DNA from 3 places in the Pseudomonas sp. Irchel 3A5 genome. Region 3 is predicted to be linked to each of the others. Evidence: predicted binding sites of a transcription regulator. Region 3 holds the regulator's gene; each other region holds the start of a gene.

Region 1 (5,798 bases), on a different contig from region 3:
GCAAAATCGGGCTTTTTTTGGACAGTGCGTTTGAATGGTTCATTGGTGCGGAGCATTTTCGAACCAAAATGGGGTCGGCCTTCTGTTGGCTTGCAATATCTTGCACCAATTTAGGGCTTTAGTGTTTCAGGGTGTGGATCTGAATCAAAAGAAAGGCAGGATGCTGCTTTCTTCTTCTGGTTTGTTTTTCAGAGGGCACTCGGGTCGTATGCCATATTCAGCGGGTTCGCAGGGATTGGCCAGACGCTTTTGCGCCAACGAAATACGCAGCATATGGAAGGGCTGGTTGGGCGTTTTTTCCAGCACGCGTCCCGTCTCATCGAGAATCTCCACCGCGACCTGATGGGTGCCTCGATCCACATTCTTCAACGGAAAAACAGGGCTTCGTCCGGCTTGGGCGTAAGGCTGGCCATCAACCAGAAGCCGATAGCTATGACCGGGTTGCAAAGCGGGGTCGCTGGTGACGGTGACAATCAGTTCGCCTTGAGCACTGCGCACTGTCGCGTCCGGTTCTGGCACCAGAATCCGTAGCAGGTCGTAACGAAATATCGCTTTGGGTTTTGCCTTGGGTGGCGCGCTTTGCTGAACGGTACGTCTTGGTGGCGATCCGGTGGTGTTGTTACTGGGCAGGATCTCCACGCGCTTGGCGTTCTTGTGAGGCTGATCGGTGAAAACCCGATTACCTTGGGCGTCCGTGTAGGTGTACACCTCCGCCAGTGCCGGAGCAGGCAGCGCAATCAGCAAGCAGAAAACCATGCTGACCCGCATTAGGGATTCAAGGTTTGCCGACATGAACGCGCTGCACCGTCAGAGTGATGGTTGGGCTTTGCTGGATGATGCGGCCATTATCCAGCACAGCCACTGCAAAGCTGTGCTCGCCACGATCAATATTGACGACCTGCAGGCGCGGCACGTTGCCCGGTTGGCCGTAGAGTTCGCCGTCGACCAGCAGTTGCAGCAAGTGCCCTGGCATCAGTCTTGGTTTGATCGATACGCCGACGGTGAAGGTGCCGTTGTTGGCGCGTAACGCCTCGTCGGCGGGAAGATCGGTCAACTCCAGGATTTCGTAGCCCGTCTGCGCCTGAGCCTGGGGCTGCGGTTGCGGGTTTTGCGGCGGTGTCACCGGAGTCGCCATTTTCTGGGTATCAACGCTATTGAGCGGCGGCAGTTCGACAACCTTGGCCTTCACGCCATCAGGCGGCTGATTGCTGAACGCGGCGTTACCGTTGGCATCGGTGTATTTGTAGATCTGCGCTGCTGCGGGCAATGCGATCAACAGCAGCAGACAGATGAGGCTTCGGCGCATGCAGGCTCCGTGGCGTTGATGCGATTGGCGGTGTAATGGGCGCAGCATAGAACATAAATCAGCTTATGCGGCTTGCGATCATTTACGGATCACGCACAGCTCGCCTACTGCGCGAGTCAGCGCAAGATCATGAATCGGGTCTTTGGCTTGCGCCCGGGACTGTTGAATCAGCCAGTTTGGGCAGTGTGGGTCCTGACGGTACATCGCAAAGGCTGAGTATTCGCGCAGCAGTCGCGTTTGCAGTTGATCCAGCTGTGGGCGGATCTGGCCGACCAGATCCGGCCTTTGGGTGTCCGGCGCCTTGCCGGCTTCGTGCCATTTCGCGAGAAGTGCGTACTGCACCAGCTTGTTCGCTTCGATCTGCGCGGCGAGGAATTGGCTGACCTCCTGTGGATCCAGGTTGTAGGTCGGTGCAAGCTTTGCGGCTGCCGCGATGACCTGAGCTTCGCGTGGGCTGTCTTGAATCGGTTTCCCGCTGTCCCATTTGGTCAGCGCGACCTGATCTGCAATGGCAAGGCGTTCGCTGATCGTTGCCATCAAAGGTGCCAGGGGGGCAGGGGCGGGTGAGGACGTCGGTGTGGCTGAGCAGGCGGTCAGGCTGGCAAGGGTGGCGCAGAGGAAAAGCAGTCGTGGTTTATTGGTCATCTCTCTTTTTCTCTTTTCTGAATCGGGATGTAATTTGATAGTGAATCTGTAGGAGCGCACGAGCACCGCGAGGCCGCGATAGCAGTACATCAGACAGAACGCTATCGCGGCCTCGCGGTGCTCGTGCGCTCCTACAGGGGCGGCGTTCTCGATACGACAGCATGGACTCGCGCAAAGCGCTTCAGGCAACAAATATTTACTGGATATTAAACCCCGCCCATAAAAAAGGCCTCCCGAAGGAGGCCTCTTTTGTGCGTCAAAGTTGCTGACGCGACTGGATCAGCAGCTGTAGTACAGCTCGTATTCCAGTGGGTGTACGAACGTGCGTACTTTGATTTCTTCTTCGCTTTTCAGAGCGATGTAAGCGTCGATGAAGTCGTCGCTGAAAACGCCGCCTTTGGTCAGGAACGCACGACCTTTGTCCAGCTCTTCCAGGGCTTCTTTCAGGCTGCCGCAAACTTGTGGGATCTCTTTGGCCTCTTCAGGCGGCAGGTCATACAGGTTTTTGTCAGCGGCGTCGCCTGGGTGAATCTTGTTCTGGATGCCGTCCAGGCCAGCCATCAGCAGTGCTGCGAAAGCCAGGTAAGGGTTGGCGGATGGATCCGGGAAGCGAGCTTCGATACGGCGGCCTTTAGGGCTGCTGACGTAAGGAATACGGATCGAAGCGGAACGGTTACGAGCCGAGTAAGCCAGCATCACTGGAGCTTCGAAGCCTGGAACCAGACGCTTGTAGGAGTTGGTAGCCGGGTTGGTGAAGCCGTTCAGTGCTTTACCGTGCTTGATGATGCCGCCGATGAAGTACAGAGCGGTGTCGGACAGACCGGCATAGCCTTCGCCTGCGAAGGTGTTCTTGCCATCTTTGGAGATGGACATGTGAACGTGCATACCTGAACCGTTATCGCCGTACAGAGGCTTAGGCATGAAGGTCGCGGTGCGGCCGTAAGCGTCAGCAACGTTGTGAACAACGTATTTCAGGGTCTGAACTTCGTCAGCCTTTTTAACCAGCGTGTTGAATTTCACGCCGATTTCGTTCTGACCAGCAGTCGCCACTTCGTGGTGGTGAACTTCTACGGTCTGGCCCATTTCTTCCAGAGCGTTGCACATTGCGGTGCGGATTTCGTGGTCATGGTCGAATGGTGGAACCGGGAAGTAACCGCCTTTGATGCCTGGACGGTGGCCCTTGTTACCGCCTTCGATATCGGCGTCGGACATCCACGAACCTTGTTCGGAGTAGATCTTGAACATGGAACCGGAGATATCGGATTTGAACTTCACTTCGTCGAAGATGAAGAATTCTGGCTCTGGACCGGCGAATACAGTGTCACCGATACCGGTCGACTTGAGGTATTCCTCAGCGCGGTGAGCGATAGCGCGTGGGTCGCGGTCGTAACCTTGCATGGTCGAAGGTTCGATGATGTCGCAAACCAGGATCAGGGTTGGGTCTTCGGTGAACGGATCGAGAACGGCAGTTTCGTCGTCCGGCAGCAGGATCATGTCGGAGGCTTCGATGCCTTTCCAGCCAGAGATGGAGGAGCCGTCGAACATCTTGCCGACTTCGAAGAAGTCGTCTTCCAGCGCATCACGAGCCGGCATGGTCACGTGGTGCTGTGTACCTTTAGTGTCCGTGAAGCGCAGATCAATCCACTTAACGTCATGATCTTTGATGAGTTGAACCGACTTCGACATGGTGTCCTCCGGGTGGCTTCGGGCCTATTTAATGGTTTGGGCCCTTAGAATTTGGGTGATGCCGGCGCAAATACTCTGCCAAGGCAACCTGCCTCACAAGGGAGCAAATTGCATGCCAGTGCCCCGAGATGGGTTTTATGCCCGAAACGCTAGCAATTCGGGGATAAAAATCGACGATTTTAGAATTCGGCGCACCACAATGAGGCTTGATAATGGGCGTCAGGTCTTTTTTGGTGCATCGATGATTGGTTGCACGATAACTGGTTAAACCTTGAGCAATTTCCGCTATAATCCCGCCCCCTCTTTTTCGGCTGGCACCTCGCGCGCTGTTTTCATGAAACTAATCGTAAAAGTCTTCCCCGAAATCATCATCAAAAGCCCGCCGGTGCGTAAGCAATTCATCCGCCAGCTGGCCAAGAACATCCGCACCGTGCTCCGTGATCTGGACCCGGTGCTGGTGGTGGATGGCTCGTGGGACAACCTCGAGGTTCAGACGAAACTGACCGACCCCAAGGCCCTGCAGGACATGACCGACCGCCTGAGCTGCATGCCGGGCATCGCCAATTTTCTTCAGGTTGCCGAATACCCGCTGGGCGACATGGACGACATCGTTGCCAAGTGCAAACTGCACTACGCCGATTTGCTGCCGGGCAAGATGTTTTCAGTGCGCTGCAAGCGCGCCGGCAAGCACGCATTCAGCTCCATGGATGTCGAAAAGTACGTCGGTAGCCAGTTGCGCAAGCAGTGCGGTGCAGCCGGTATCGAGCTGAAAAAGCCGGAAATCGTGGTGCGAATGGAAATTCGCGACAAACGGTTGTTTGTCATCCACAGCCAGCACAACAGTGTCGGCGGATACCCGTTAGGCGCCCTCGAACAGACCCTGGTATTGATGTCCGGCGGTTTTGATTCGACCGTGGCGGCCTATCAGGTCATGCGTCGCGGGCTGATGGCGCATTTCTGCTTCTTCAATCTGGGCGGTCGTGCCCATGAACTGGGCGTGATGGAAGTCGCGCATTTCATCTGGAAGAAGTACGGCAGCTCCCAGCGCGTGCTGTTTATCAGCGTGCCGTTCGAGGAAGTTCTCGGAGAAATACTGCAGAAAGTCGATAACAGTCATATGGGTGTAGTTTTGAAGCGTATGATGTTACGCGCTGCATCCTCTATCGCTGACCGTCTTGATATCGATGTGCTGGTTACCGGCGAAGCGATTTCACAGGTTGCCAGCCAGACGTTGCCGAACCTGTCGTTGATTGACGCCGCGACTGACAAGCTGGTCTTGCGCCCGTTGATCACCAGCCACAAGCAGGACATCGTCGATCAGGCGGTTGAAATCGGTACTGCCGATTTCGCCAGGCACATGCCTGAGTATTGCGGGGTGATTTCGATCAACCCCAAGACCAACGCCAAGCGCAACCGCGTTGAGTACGAAGAGCAACAGTTCGACATGGCGGTTCTCGAGCGAGCGCTGGAGAACGCCAAACTGGTTTCGATCGATCGTGTGATTGACGATCTGAGCCAGAGTGTCGAGATAGAAGAAGTCAGTCAGGCACTGGCAGGGCAGGTCATCGTTGACATCCGTCACCCGGATGCTCAGGAAGATCAGCCGCTGGTATTGCCTGGTATTGAAGTACAGGCGCTGCCGTTCTATGCATTGAACAGCCGCTTCAAGGAACTGGATAACACGCGCCAGTACCTGTTGTATTGCGACAAAGGCGTCATGAGTCGCCTGCATGCTCACCATTTGCTCAGTGAGGGGTATGCCAATGTGCGCGTTTATAGACCGAGCTAAGTGCCCGGGGCTGTTTGCCTGTGGCTTGCGTCACCGGCCCCCCGACGCCAGTCGTCTAGCCGTAACGGCTTTGGCCGACTCTGACGTTATAAATAGCTGTTTAGCAGTATTCAGCTAACCGAATCCTCTGATCGAGATACACAAGTGATCGAAAATCTACGCAACATCGCCATCATTGCTCACGTTGACCACGGTAAAACCACCCTGGTAGACAAACTCTTGCGCCAATCCGGCACTCTGGAGCGTAACGAGCTCAACGACGAGCGCGTGATGGACTCCAACGACCAGGAGAAAGAGCGCGGTATTACCATTCTGGCGAAAAACACCGCCATCAACTGGAACGGCTACCACATCAACATCGTGGACACCCCG
Region 2 (5,798 bases), on a different contig from region 3:
CGGGTCGCGATCACTACCTGACGGCGGTGACGCGGGTCGATAACCAGTTGGTGGAAATCATCGACGTCGAGAAGATTCTTGCGGAAGTGGCACCGATGTCGGAAGCCGTGTCTGTCGGTGTGATCGACGAGGAAACCCATCACAAGGCCATTTCTCTGCGAGTGCTGACGGTCGATGACTCTTCAGTGGCGCGCAAACAGGTCAGCCGCTGTCTACAGACTGTTGGCGTGGAAGTGGTTGCGCTTAACGACGGTCGTCAGGCACTGGATTACCTCAAGCAGATGGTCGCTGAAGGCAAGAAGCCTGAAGAAGAATTCCTGATGATGATTTCCGACATTGAGATGCCGGAAATGGACGGCTACACGCTCACCTCCGAGATTCGTAATGACCCTCGGATGCAAAAACTGCACATCGTTTTGCATACTTCTCTGTCAGGTGTGTTCAATCAGGCTATGGTGAAGAAAGTTGGCGCGGATGACTTCCTTGCCAAATTCCGGCCTGATGACCTCGCCGCACGTGTTGTGGACAGAATCAAGGCAGCAGACATCAGCTAGGGGCGTCGTTCCTGGTGGTTTTACATGATTTGAGAGGCGGCATCTTGGCTACGGGTAATTTGGATTTCGAGCAGTTCCGGGTATTTTTGGAAAAAGCCTGTGGCATCCTTTTGGGTGAGAACAAGCAGTACCTGGTTTCCAGTCGCCTCAACAAGTTGATGGAACAACAAGGTATCAAAACCCTTGGCGAACTGATCCAGCGCATCCAGTCACAGCCACGCAGCGGTTTGCGCGAGCAGGTGGTGGATGCGATGACGACCAACGAAACCCTGTGGTTTCGCGACACCTATCCGTTTGAGGTGATGAAGAACAAGGTTCTGCCCGAGGCCATCAAGGCTGCTCCCGGTCAGCGCCTGCGCATCTGGTCGGCCGCCTGCTCTTCGGGTCAGGAACCGTACTCGCTGTCGATGACCATCGACGAGTTTGAGCGCAGCAATTCCGGGCAGTTGAAGAGCGGTGCGCAGATTGTTGCCACTGACTTGTCGGGGCTGATGCTCACCAACTGCAAGTCGGGTGAGTACGACAGCCTGGCAATCGGTCGGGGTTTGTCTCCGGACCGCTTGCAGCGCTACTTCGACGTCAAGTCGCCGGGTCGCTGGGCCGTCAAGGCTCCGATCAAGAGCCGGGTCGAGTTTCGTGCGTTTAACCTGCTGGACAGCTACGCGAGTCTGGGCAAGTTCGACATCGTCTTTTGCCGTAACGTACTGATCTACTTCTCGGCTGAAGTGAAGAAAGACATCCTGCTGCGCATTCACGGCACACTCAAGCCGGGCGGCTATCTGTTCCTCGGTGCTTCCGAGGCGCTGAATGGTCTGCCGGATCATTACCAGATGGTGCAATGCAGCCCGGGGATTATCTACCAGGCCAAGTAAGCTTCTTTGTTGTTCAGGAAAGAGACCTTCGGGTCTCTTTTTTTGTTTTTACCCTGCAGTGACTGAGCGCATTCGGTGAGCTTGGATGTGCCAGATGTTGATTTGCTAGCTGTTCCATTGCCTTCGCGGGCAAGCCTCGCTCCAACGGATAGCGACTGTTGGAGCGAGGCTTGCCCGCGAAGGCGTCGGTGCGGCTAAAGCGGAAATGCAGGCATACCCCGGCAACTGGCAACTTTACGGCACTCACCTTGCCGCTTATGCCGCTCTCAGCGGAAATGACTTGCCGCTTTTCTGGCATCACCCCTGCCGCTCAGCCCTGCAGCCCTGTGAAAATGGGCTTTCCACAGATTGGCACGCTGATTGCTATGTCTCTATCAAGAAAATCTGGTCAACCGGTAAAGGTTTCCCGAAATGAGCATCAGCTTCGATAAAGCGCTAGGCATTCACGAAAAGGCACTCAGCTTCCGCGCTCAGCGTGCAGAGGTCCTGGCTAACAACATCACCAACGCCGATACGCCGAATTACAAGGCGCGTGATCTGGACTTCTCTTCTGTGCTGGCCGCCGAAAGCGACAAGGTCAAGAGCGGCAAGTTTGCGATGAATATGACCAACAACCGTCATATCGAAGCTGAAGGCATGGGCAACACCGACGGCACGCTGATGTATCGCACACCGTCGGCGCCGTCGCTGGATCAGAACACCGTCGACGCTCAAGTGGAAGGCGCCAACTACGCGGAAAACTCCGTCGGTTTCCAGGCCAGCTTCACCTTGCTCAACAGTAAATTCAAAGGGTTGGTTGCAGCCCTTCGTGGAGAATAATTCATGTCTCTAGCCAACGTCTTCAACATTGCCGGTAGCGGCATGAGTGCTCAGACCACTCGGTTGAACACCACCGCCAGTAACATCGCCAACGCCGAGACTGTGTCTTCGAGCATGGACCAGACTTATCGCGCCCGTCACCCGGTGTTCGCGACAGTTTTCCAGCAAAGCCAGCAGGGCGGCGGTTCGCTGTTCCAGGATCAGGGTGAAGCCGGTCAGGGTGTACAGGTCAACGGCATCATTGAAGATGCTTCCAACCTCGAAGCGCGCTACGAGCCGAATCATCCGTCTGCCGATGGCAATGGGTATGTGTACTACCCGAACGTGAACGTCGTTGAAGAAATGGCCGACATGATTTCTGCCAGTCGTTCGTTCCAGACCAACGCGGAAATCATGAACACCGCCAAATCCATGATGCAAAAAGTCCTGACCCTCGGTCAGTGATAAGGGGCGCGTAATGGCCGTTGAAAACGATGTATCCGCGAAATTCATAAGTTCGCTGCAAAACCCGACTGCAACCAAGACCAGTTCCAATGACGCGTTAGGCAAGGATGCGTTTCTGCAGTTGCTGGTTACCCAGATGAAGAACCAGAACCCGCTGGAGCCACAGGATAACGGGGAATTCGTTGCCCAGTTGGCGCAGTTCAGCAGCCTGGAAAGCATGCAGAACCTGACAACTACCGTAGATGGCATTGCTGGCCTCTATCAGTCGTCTCAAGCCCTGCAGGCTTCTTCTCTGGTCGGCCGTTCAGTGGTTGTCAATGCCGGTGCAACCTCGGTTGATACCGCGAAAGGCATGACGGGGTCGGTGGTTGTGCCTTCATCCAGCACGACAACCAACGTCAAGATTTATGACGCGCAGATGAATCTGGTCAAAACAGTGGACATGGGTAGCCAATCTGCGGGTACCTCAAGTTTCACTTGGGACGGCACCAACGAAGCGGGTGAAAAAGTCGCTTCCGGCAACTACAGCTTTGTGGCTTCAGGTTCTCTTGACGGTACTGCAACAGGCCTCGCCACATACTTGCCTGCCACGGTCAACAGTGTGACCACCGGGGTCAGTGGTGGAGAGATGACACTAAATCTGGCGGGCGGTCAAAGTATCGCGCTGTCCAAAGTACAAACTATCGGAATTTAGAGCCGACTCGACGGCGAAGGAGTGTTACATGTCATTCAATACCGGTCTTAGTGGGCTCTACGCAGCAAATAAAAGCCTCGACGTAGCAGGCAACAACATTGCCAACGTTGCAACCAATGGGTTCAAATCTTCCCGTGTGGAGTTTGCTGATCAGTACGCGCAATCCATTCGCGGTACTTCCGGCAATACCAACGTTGGCAGTGGTGTAAGAACCGCAGCAGTGTCCCAGCAGTTTACTCAGGGCACCTTGACCACCGGCACCGCTAACAGCCTCGACCTGGCAATCAACGGTAATGGTTTCTTCATGATCAGCAACAACGGCGAGAAGCTGTACACTCGCGCGGGTGCTTTTCATACCGATAAAGAAGGTTACATCGTCAACAGTTCCGGCATGAACCTGCAGGGCTATAACGTTGATGCCAACGGTAACGTGGTAACGGGTGTCTCCCAGAATCTACGGGTTGACTCTTCGAACCAGGCGCCAAACCCGACAGCGAAGATCTCGCTCGCGTCGAACATGAACTCTACCGCGACGGTGCCTGCTGTCACTCCGTTCGATCCGAGTAATACCGCTTCTTACAATTTCCCTATCAGCACTGCGATCTATGACTCACAGGGGAACCAGCACACTCTGGATCAGTACTTCGCCAAGTCCGGTACTAACACCTGGACGATGTACTCGCTGATTGATGGCCGTAGCATCAGCGACCCTACCAACGCTGATTTGGCGACCGCTACCACGCCGGATCAGACAACGTTGAGCTTTGACTCTGCGGGGGCTCTGATCACTGACCCGTTGCCGACGTCAAGTGCGAATGTCGTGGTTAACGCCGACGGTACGTTCCAGATATCCAACTGGAATCCGGCTTATAACGCGGGCACTGCAACGGTTCCCAACTGGGTTGATAACGGCGCGGCTGCTGCTGTAGGCGGTATCCAGCTGGACATGCTGTCGACTACACAAACGGCTTCTGTGTCGGGCGCTATCACCAAGTCTCAGGATGGTTATGCGACTGGTCAGATCAGTTCCATGAGCGTTGACGCTACCGGTAACCTGTTTGCGAGTTATACCAACGGTCAATCCAAGGTGATTGGTCAGGTCTCGCTGACCAACTTCGCCAACGTGCAGGGGCTGTCTCCAGCCGGTGGTACCAACTGGCGTGAAACCTTCGCCTCAGGTGTTCCGGTTACCGGCGCTCCTCAGTCGGGTACGCTGGGCGACATTTCCGGTCAGGCGCTGGAGGATTCCAACGTGGACCTGACGTTAGAGCTGGTTAACCTGATCAAGGCGCAAAGTAACTATCAGGCGAACGCGAAGACGATCTCTACGCAAAGCACTATCATGCAGACCACTATCCAGATGACGTGATAAACGTCGCTGCATAAGCTGCTTGAAGAGCCCCTTTTTGAAGGGGCTTTTTTATGGGAGTCAAATAATAAACGACGTCCTACATTGAATATTAAATCCCGGATCGGTCACTCAATGACTATGGAAATTTCCTACTCGCAATGATGTGAGAATCAAAACTCCTCAATAAAAGCCGTTGACGGTTAAAGGGAGTTTTAATGTCGTTTAATATTGCTATTGGTGGAATAAAGGCTGCTAACAAGCGGCTGGAAGTGGCGGGCAATAATATTGCCAACGCCGGAACGGTGGGATTCAAATCCTCGCGTGCGCAGTTCTCCGCGTTGTATTCGTCTTCACACCTGGGGAGTGGGCAGAACGCTGCCGGTGATGGTGTGCGTTTATCGGAGGTGCGACAGAACTTCAATCAGGGTGACACCATGACCACCTCGGGCCGCCCCCTGGATATGCGGATCCAGGGCAATGGCTTCTTTGTGGTCAGTGAGCGCGGTTCGCTGGCTTATACGCGTGCCGGAGCATTCCTCAAGGATGCCGACAATTTTATCGTCGACAGCGAAGGCGCGCGTTTGCAGGGATACGCGGGCAACGAGAGGGGCGAGATCATGACGGGGGTGCGCAGCGACCTGAAAATTGATGCTTCCAATATTGCGCCCAAGGCAACCACGAAGATTGCCGAAACAGTCAATCTGGATACGTCACTGCCGTCCCTTGCGCAGTTGCCTGCATTTGATCCGGCCAACCCTGCGACTTACACGCGGATGACCAGCCGAACCATTCAGGACGCAGGCGTCGCGTCAGCCCCGCCGGTGGATCACGAACTCAAACAGTACTTCGTCAAGACCGACGAGAATCAATGGTCGATGTATGTGTTGGTGGATGGCCGTAATCCTGCAGATCCTGGTAGCACGACTCCGCAGCATGTCACGCTGGAGAAAACAGCGAACGGAACGCTGCAATACTCTGGCAACACACAACACATCCGGAAGGTATCGGACACCGAGTTTTCGCTGCACGGCTGGAGGCCAGCCAAAGAGGTGAACGGTAATTGG
Region 3 (5,798 bases):
CGAGCATCATCACGGCCATAATGCTTTTGCCATCCACCATGCTGTCAGGTGAACGCCCAACGCGGATCTGGCAGGGGAACTTGCCGGCGACTCCGACGAATTTAGCGGCTGCGCGGGCATGCAGGCCCAGCTTGTTGATAATGGTGATTTGAAGAGCGGGCATCGCAGGGGAAGTCCTTTCAGCTTAAGTCGCGGTGGCGAACCTGAACGTTTTTGAGGGATTGTTGCAGGACCTGACCCAGGCGCTCGGTCAGGTACACCGAGCGGTGGTGGCCCCCGGTGCAGCCAATGGCAATGGTGACATACGAGCGGTTGCTGGCAGCGAAGCGCGGCAGCCACTTGTTGAGATACGTGAAGATGTCCTGAAACATCTCCTCCACATCAGGCTGTGCAGCAAGGTAGTCGATAACGGGCTGGTCCTTTCCTGATTTCTCTCGCAGTTCAGGTTTCCAATAAGGGTTTGGCAGGCAGCGCACATCGAATACCAGGTCGGCGTCCACGGGCATGCCGCGCTTGAATCCGAAAGACTCGATCAGGAAGGCCGTACCTGGCTCCGGCTTGTTCAGCAGGCGAAGCTTAAGCGTGTCGCGCAGCTGGTAGAGGTTCAGGTGGGTGGTATTGATCTTCAGGTCTGCCAGATCAATGATCGGCCCCAGCAACGTAGTCTCGTCCCGAATGGCCTCGGCCAGCGAGCGGTTGGCGTTGCTCAGAGGGTGGCGACGACGGGTTTCCGAGAAGCGTTTGAAGAGGGTCGATTCATCCGCATCCAGGTACAGCACATCGCACTGGATGTTGCGTGAACGAACCTCTTCCAGCATCTGCGGGAAGCGCGTCAGGTGACTGGGGAGGTTGCGTGCATCAATGGAGACGGCCAGCAACGGTTCGGCCAGCTCGGTATTGATCAGCGCGCGTTCGGCGAGTTCCGGGAGCAGACCGGCCGGAAGGTTATCAACGCAGTAGAAGCCGCTGTCTTCCAGGACATCCAGCGCGGTGCTTTTGCCGGAGCCCGAGCGACCGCTCACAATGATCATGCGCATGATTAATGCCTGTTTTGCTCGTCCAGTACTACCTGATAAAGGGCTTCGTTGCTCGCGGCACTACGCAGGCGTTCACGCACTTCTTTGCGGTCGAGCATGCTGGCGATCTGGCGCAGCAATTCCAGGTGTGCATCGGTAGCCGCTTCCGGGACCAGCAGGACAAACAGCAAGTCAACGGGGGCGCCATCGATAGCGTCGAAATCTACAGGAGCGTTCAGGTGCAGCAATGCGCTGATGGGTGATTCACATCCCTTCAAACGACAGTGCGGAATGGCGATGCCATTACCAAAGCCGGTAGAGCCAAGTTTTTCACGGGCGACAAGGCTCTCGAACACGACTTGCGAGTCCAGATCAGGCACTTCTCTGCCGATCAGGTTGGCAATCTGTTCGAGGACTTTTTTCTTGCTGCCGCCCGGCACGTTCACGAGTGAACGGCCGGGGGTCAGGATATTTTCTAATCGGATCATGTTTTTGGGGGTATCAGCGAGCCGTTGCACCCTGAAGGAGGCTGAGCTGCTTTTCCTTATGCTTGAGCAGTTGTCTATCCAGCTTGTCGGTCAAAAGGTCGATTGCCGCGTACATGTCATCATGTTCCGCATTGGCGACGACCTTTGAGCCGGGGATGTGCAGGGTGGCTTCGATTTTCTGTTTAAGCTTCTCGACCTCCATGATGACCTGCACATTAGTGATCTTGTCGAAGTGGCGCTCCAGTCTGCCGAGTTTTTCGGTGATGTAGTCGCGTAGGGCGTCGGTCACATCCAGTTGATGTCCACTGATGTTGACTTGCATACCGCTTTCTCCTTATTGCCAGTGCATAAAGAGGCAGGCTTTTGCCTGCCACTGGAACGCTGTGGCTAGCAACCGGGTTGCGTAGAACCGATTCGGGCCAGTGCTCGGGCGGTTACTACTGTACCTCTCGTCACATCAGTCGCTTGCGTTCACTAGACGGCGCAATGCCAAGTGATTCGCGGTATTTGGCTACTGTGCGACGGGCTACTTGAATGCCTTGTGCCTCCAGTAAACCAGCGATCTTGCTGTCACTCAACGGCTTTTTCTGATTTTCCGCTGCAACCAGTTTTTTGATGATCGCGCGAATGGCTGTGGACGAACATTCACCGCCTTCGGAGGTGCTTACATGGCTCGAGAAGAAATATTTCAACTCGTAAATACCACGGGGGGTATGCATGAATTTCTGAGTGGTTACACGAGAAATGGTCGACTCGTGCATGCCTACGGCCTCTGCGATGTCATGCAGGACCAGTGGTTTCATCGCCTCATCGCCGTACTCAAGGAAGCCGCGCTGATGCTCGACGATCTGCGTTGCCACTTTCATGAGGGTTTCATTACGACTTTGCAGGCTTTTGATGAACCAGCGTGCTTCTTGCAGCTGATTGCGCATGAACGTGTTATCGGCGCTGGTATCGGCGCGGCGGACAAAACCGGCGTACTGCGGATTCACGCGCAAGCGCGGGACTGATTCCTGATTGAGCTCAACCAGCCAGCGTTCGTTGTCCTTGCGCACGATGACGTCAGGCACCACGTATTCAGCTTCGGTGGATTCGATTTGCGAACCGGGGCGAGGGTTGAGGCTTTGCACCAGCTCGATGACCTGCCGCAGTTCATCTTCCTTGAGCTTCATGCGGCGCATGAGCTGCGAGTAGTCGCGGCTGCCCAGCAGGTCGATGTAGTCACTGACCAGTCGCTGTGCTTCGCTGAGCCAACGGGTTTTTGCCGGGAGCTGACGCAATTGCAGGAGCAGGCATTCGCTCAGGTTGCGCGCGCCGATACCGGCGGGCTCAAACTGCTGAATGCGGTGCAGCACGGCTTCAATCTCGTCGAGCTCGATATCAAGCTCGGGATCGAAGGCGTCGAGAATCTCTTCCAGAGTCTCGTCCAGATAGCCCTGGTTATTGATGCAATCGATCAGGGTCACGGCAATCAGGCGGTCGGTGTCGGACATCGGCGCCAGGTTCAACTGCCAGAGTAAATGGCTTTGCAGGCTCTCACCGGCAGAGGTACGAGTGGTGAAGTCCCACTCGTCATCATCATTGCTGGGCAGGCTGCTGGCGCTGGTTTGATAGACGTCTTCCCACGCGGTATCGACCGGCAGCTCGTTGGGGATGCGCTCGCTCCAGTCGCCTTCTTCCAGATTGTCCACAGTAGGAGCGGACTCCTGATAAGTCGGCTCCTGGACATCAGGATTAGGTTTCTGCTCGATGTTGTCAGCCAATGGGTCGGCGTTGTCGAAATCGTCGCCTTCTTCCTGGCGTTCCAGCATAGGGTTCGACTCCAGTGCCTCCTGGATCTCCTGCTGGAGGTCCAGTGTCGACAATTGGAGTAAGCGGATGGCCTGTTGCAGCTGCGGCGTCATCGTCAGCTGCTGGCCCATTCTCAAGACTAGCGATGGTTTCATGGCTGGGGCTTAACACCTTATTCGCCGGCGCACATGCGCCATCCACTACCGAGCGCCTGGGCGCGTACATAAGCAAATTATATGCCTGAAACTGAAGTGTTTGACTAGAGCGTGCTGGCATTTAATAACCATCAGCACCAAGGCCCAGTCCTGCCCGCCTTGAAAGCCGGGCACCACAGTTCTTTTTACAGGCGGAACTCGTGGCCGAGGTAAACCTCTTTCACCAGCTGATTTGCGAGAATGGTTTCCGAATCGCCTTCGGCAATCAACTGCCCGTCGTTGACGATGTAGGCGGTTTCACAGATGTCCAGGGTTTCACGGACGTTGTGATCGGTGATCAATACGCCGATGCCCTTGGCTTTCAGATGGTGGATGATCTGTTTGATATCGCCTACGGAAATCGGGTCCACGCCTGCGAACGGTTCGTCGAGCAGGATGAATTTCGGTGAGGTAGCAAGTGCGCGTGCGATTTCCACCCGGCGGCGCTCACCACCGGACAGGCTCATGCCCATATTGTCGCGGATATGAGTGATGTGAAATTCCTGCAGCAGGCTTTCCAGCTCCTTGCGGCGTCCGTCACGGTCCAGCTCCTGGCGAGTTTCGAGAATCGCCATGATGTTGTCGGCTACCGACAGCTTGCGAAAGATCGAGGCTTCCTGAGGCAGATAGCCAATACCTGCGCGTGCGCGGCCGTGCATGGGCTGGTGGCTGACATCCAGGTCGTCGATCAGCACTCGCCCTTGATCAGCCTGAACCAGGCCGACAATCATGTAGAAGCAGGTGGTCTTGCCAGCGCCGTTAGGCCCTAGCAATCCTACGATCTGACCACTTTCGATGGACAGGCTCACATCGCGAACGACCTGACGGCCCTTGTAGCTCTTAGCCAAATGCTGGGCTTTCAGCGTCGCCATTTACTGGGCCTTCTGCTGGTCGGTTTTCTTTTTCGGCTGGATAACCATGTCAATACGCGGGCGTGGTGTTGTCACCTTGCTGCCGCCATTGGCACGACCAGCGCTGACGATCTGTTTGACCGTGTCATAAACGATCTTCTCGCCTTCGGACGTGTTGCCATCGTTGATGACCTTGGCCTTGTCGATCAGAACGATACGATCCTGCGCAGCGTAGTACTGGATAGTGATCGCGTAGGCTTGAACGATAGGCTTGTCTACAGACGGCTTCTGCTCGTAGTACGCGAGGTTGCCGACCGATGTGAACACATCGACTTCACCTTGGGCATTACGTGTGATGGTCACGGTATTACCGGTGATCTTCATCGAGCCCTGGGTGATGATTACGTTGCCTTTATAGGTGGCAACGCCTTTCTTGTCGTCGAGTTGTGCGTCGTCGGACTGAATGTGGATCGGCTGATCGCGATCAGTCGGCAGGGACCAGGCGCTCGCGCTTCCCAGTGCTGCACCCAGGCCAAGCAAAAAAGGAAGGGTTTTAACGAGCCTCATACTGTCCTCTTACATTAGATAGCAGGTCCATCCTGCTGTCGTTCAAATACGCTTTCATTCCCTTGGCCGTAGTCACACCGCCCGCGCCGTCGATTCTAACGGCTTGCTCGGTCTGCGCATATTGCTTCTGCGGGAATACGGTCATTCGACTGCTGGTGATAATGGTCGTACGTTTTTTTTCGTCTGTTCGTGCTACGCGAACCGAGTCAATCAGTTCGACTTGCTCGCCACCAGGGGAAACCTCACCCGTTTTGCTCTGGATATGCCAGGGAAAGAGGGTGCCACGGTACATCTGCAAGTCTGGCGTGGTGAGCATTGTTACATCGGTGGCCTTGATGTGCTCGACCTTGTCTGCTGTCATTTCGTACTGCAACTTGCCATCCGGCAAATACTGCACGCTATGCGCATTGATTGCGTAAAAATCGATGGCGCTTTCGTCCACCGTTGCAGCCGGTTGCTCCATGAAGCTTTCCGGGCTGATGTTCCAATAACCTGCGGCTGCCAGCAAAAATGCCAGCACGCCGAGGATCAGAAACGTTCGAATTCTTTTGCTAAGCATAAATGGCTTCTGTCTATAAGTAGGCTGCGTGGGCGGCTTCAAGGCTGCCTTGAGCGCTCATGATCAATTCACAGAACTCGCGAGCTGCGCCTTCGCCGCCGCGTGCCTGGGTAATGCCGTGGGCATGTTGCCGGACAAAAGTTGCTGCATTGGCCACCGCCATGCCAAGACCGACACGCCGGATGACTGGCAAGTCTGGCAGATCATCACCCAGATAGGCGACCTGTTCGTAATTCAGGCCGAGCTGGCCGAGCAGTTCGTCGAGAACCACAAGCTTGTCTTCGCGGCCCTGATAAAGATGCTCAATGCCGAGATTCTTGGCACGGCGTTCA

The links. Region 3 encodes sigma-54, which starts transcription at its own class of promoters, with help from an activator protein. Its sites were predicted from a motif close to ANTGGCATNNANNTTGCTNT; they were not measured.
Region 1: a site for sigma-54 is predicted at 3,738-3,757, ahead of glnA (glutamate--ammonia ligase). Genes of this name have one in related genera too.
Region 2: a site for sigma-54 is predicted at 1,774-1,793, ahead of flgB (flagellar basal body rod protein FlgB). Genes of this name have one in related genera too.

What each region holds. Positions count from the first base shown of each region.
Region 1 is NZ_FYDU01000017.1:12,770-18,567, forward strand. Features, by position in the region: gene CKW31_RS24500 (DUF4124 domain-containing protein) at 145-768, opposite strand; gene CKW31_RS24505 (DUF4124 domain-containing protein) at 776-1,306, opposite strand; gene CKW31_RS24510 (chorismate mutase) at 1,385-1,951, opposite strand; gene glnA (glutamate--ammonia ligase) at 2,231-3,637, opposite strand; gene thiI (tRNA uracil 4-sulfurtransferase ThiI) at 3,972-5,426, shown strand; gene typA (translational GTPase TypA) at 5,571-5,798, shown strand, end outside.
Region 2 is NZ_FYDU01000006.1:51,540-57,337, reverse strand. Features, by position in the region: gene CKW31_RS11200 (chemotaxis protein CheV) at 1-554, shown strand, start outside; gene cheR (protein-glutamate O-methyltransferase CheR) at 599-1,426, shown strand; gene flgB (flagellar basal body rod protein FlgB) at 1,838-2,245, shown strand; gene flgC (flagellar basal body rod protein FlgC) at 2,249-2,689, shown strand; gene CKW31_RS11180 (flagellar hook assembly protein FlgD) at 2,703-3,383, shown strand; gene flgE (flagellar hook protein FlgE) at 3,412-4,752, shown strand; gene CKW31_RS11170 (flagellar hook-basal body complex protein) at 4,950-5,798, shown strand, end outside.
Region 3 is NZ_FYDU01000008.1:165,155-170,952, reverse strand. Features, by position in the region: gene CKW31_RS15200 (HPr family phosphocarrier protein) at 1-163, opposite strand, end outside; gene rapZ (RNase adapter RapZ) at 180-1,037, opposite strand; gene ptsN (PTS IIA-like nitrogen regulatory protein PtsN) at 1,040-1,504, opposite strand; gene hpf (ribosome hibernation-promoting factor, HPF/YfiA family) at 1,518-1,826, opposite strand; gene CKW31_RS15180 (RNA polymerase factor sigma-54) at 1,957-3,450, opposite strand; gene lptB (LPS export ABC transporter ATP-binding protein) at 3,636-4,361, opposite strand; gene lptA (lipopolysaccharide transport periplasmic protein LptA) at 4,362-4,907, opposite strand; gene lptC (LPS export ABC transporter periplasmic protein LptC) at 4,894-5,466, opposite strand; gene CKW31_RS15160 (HAD family hydrolase) at 5,480-5,798, opposite strand, start outside.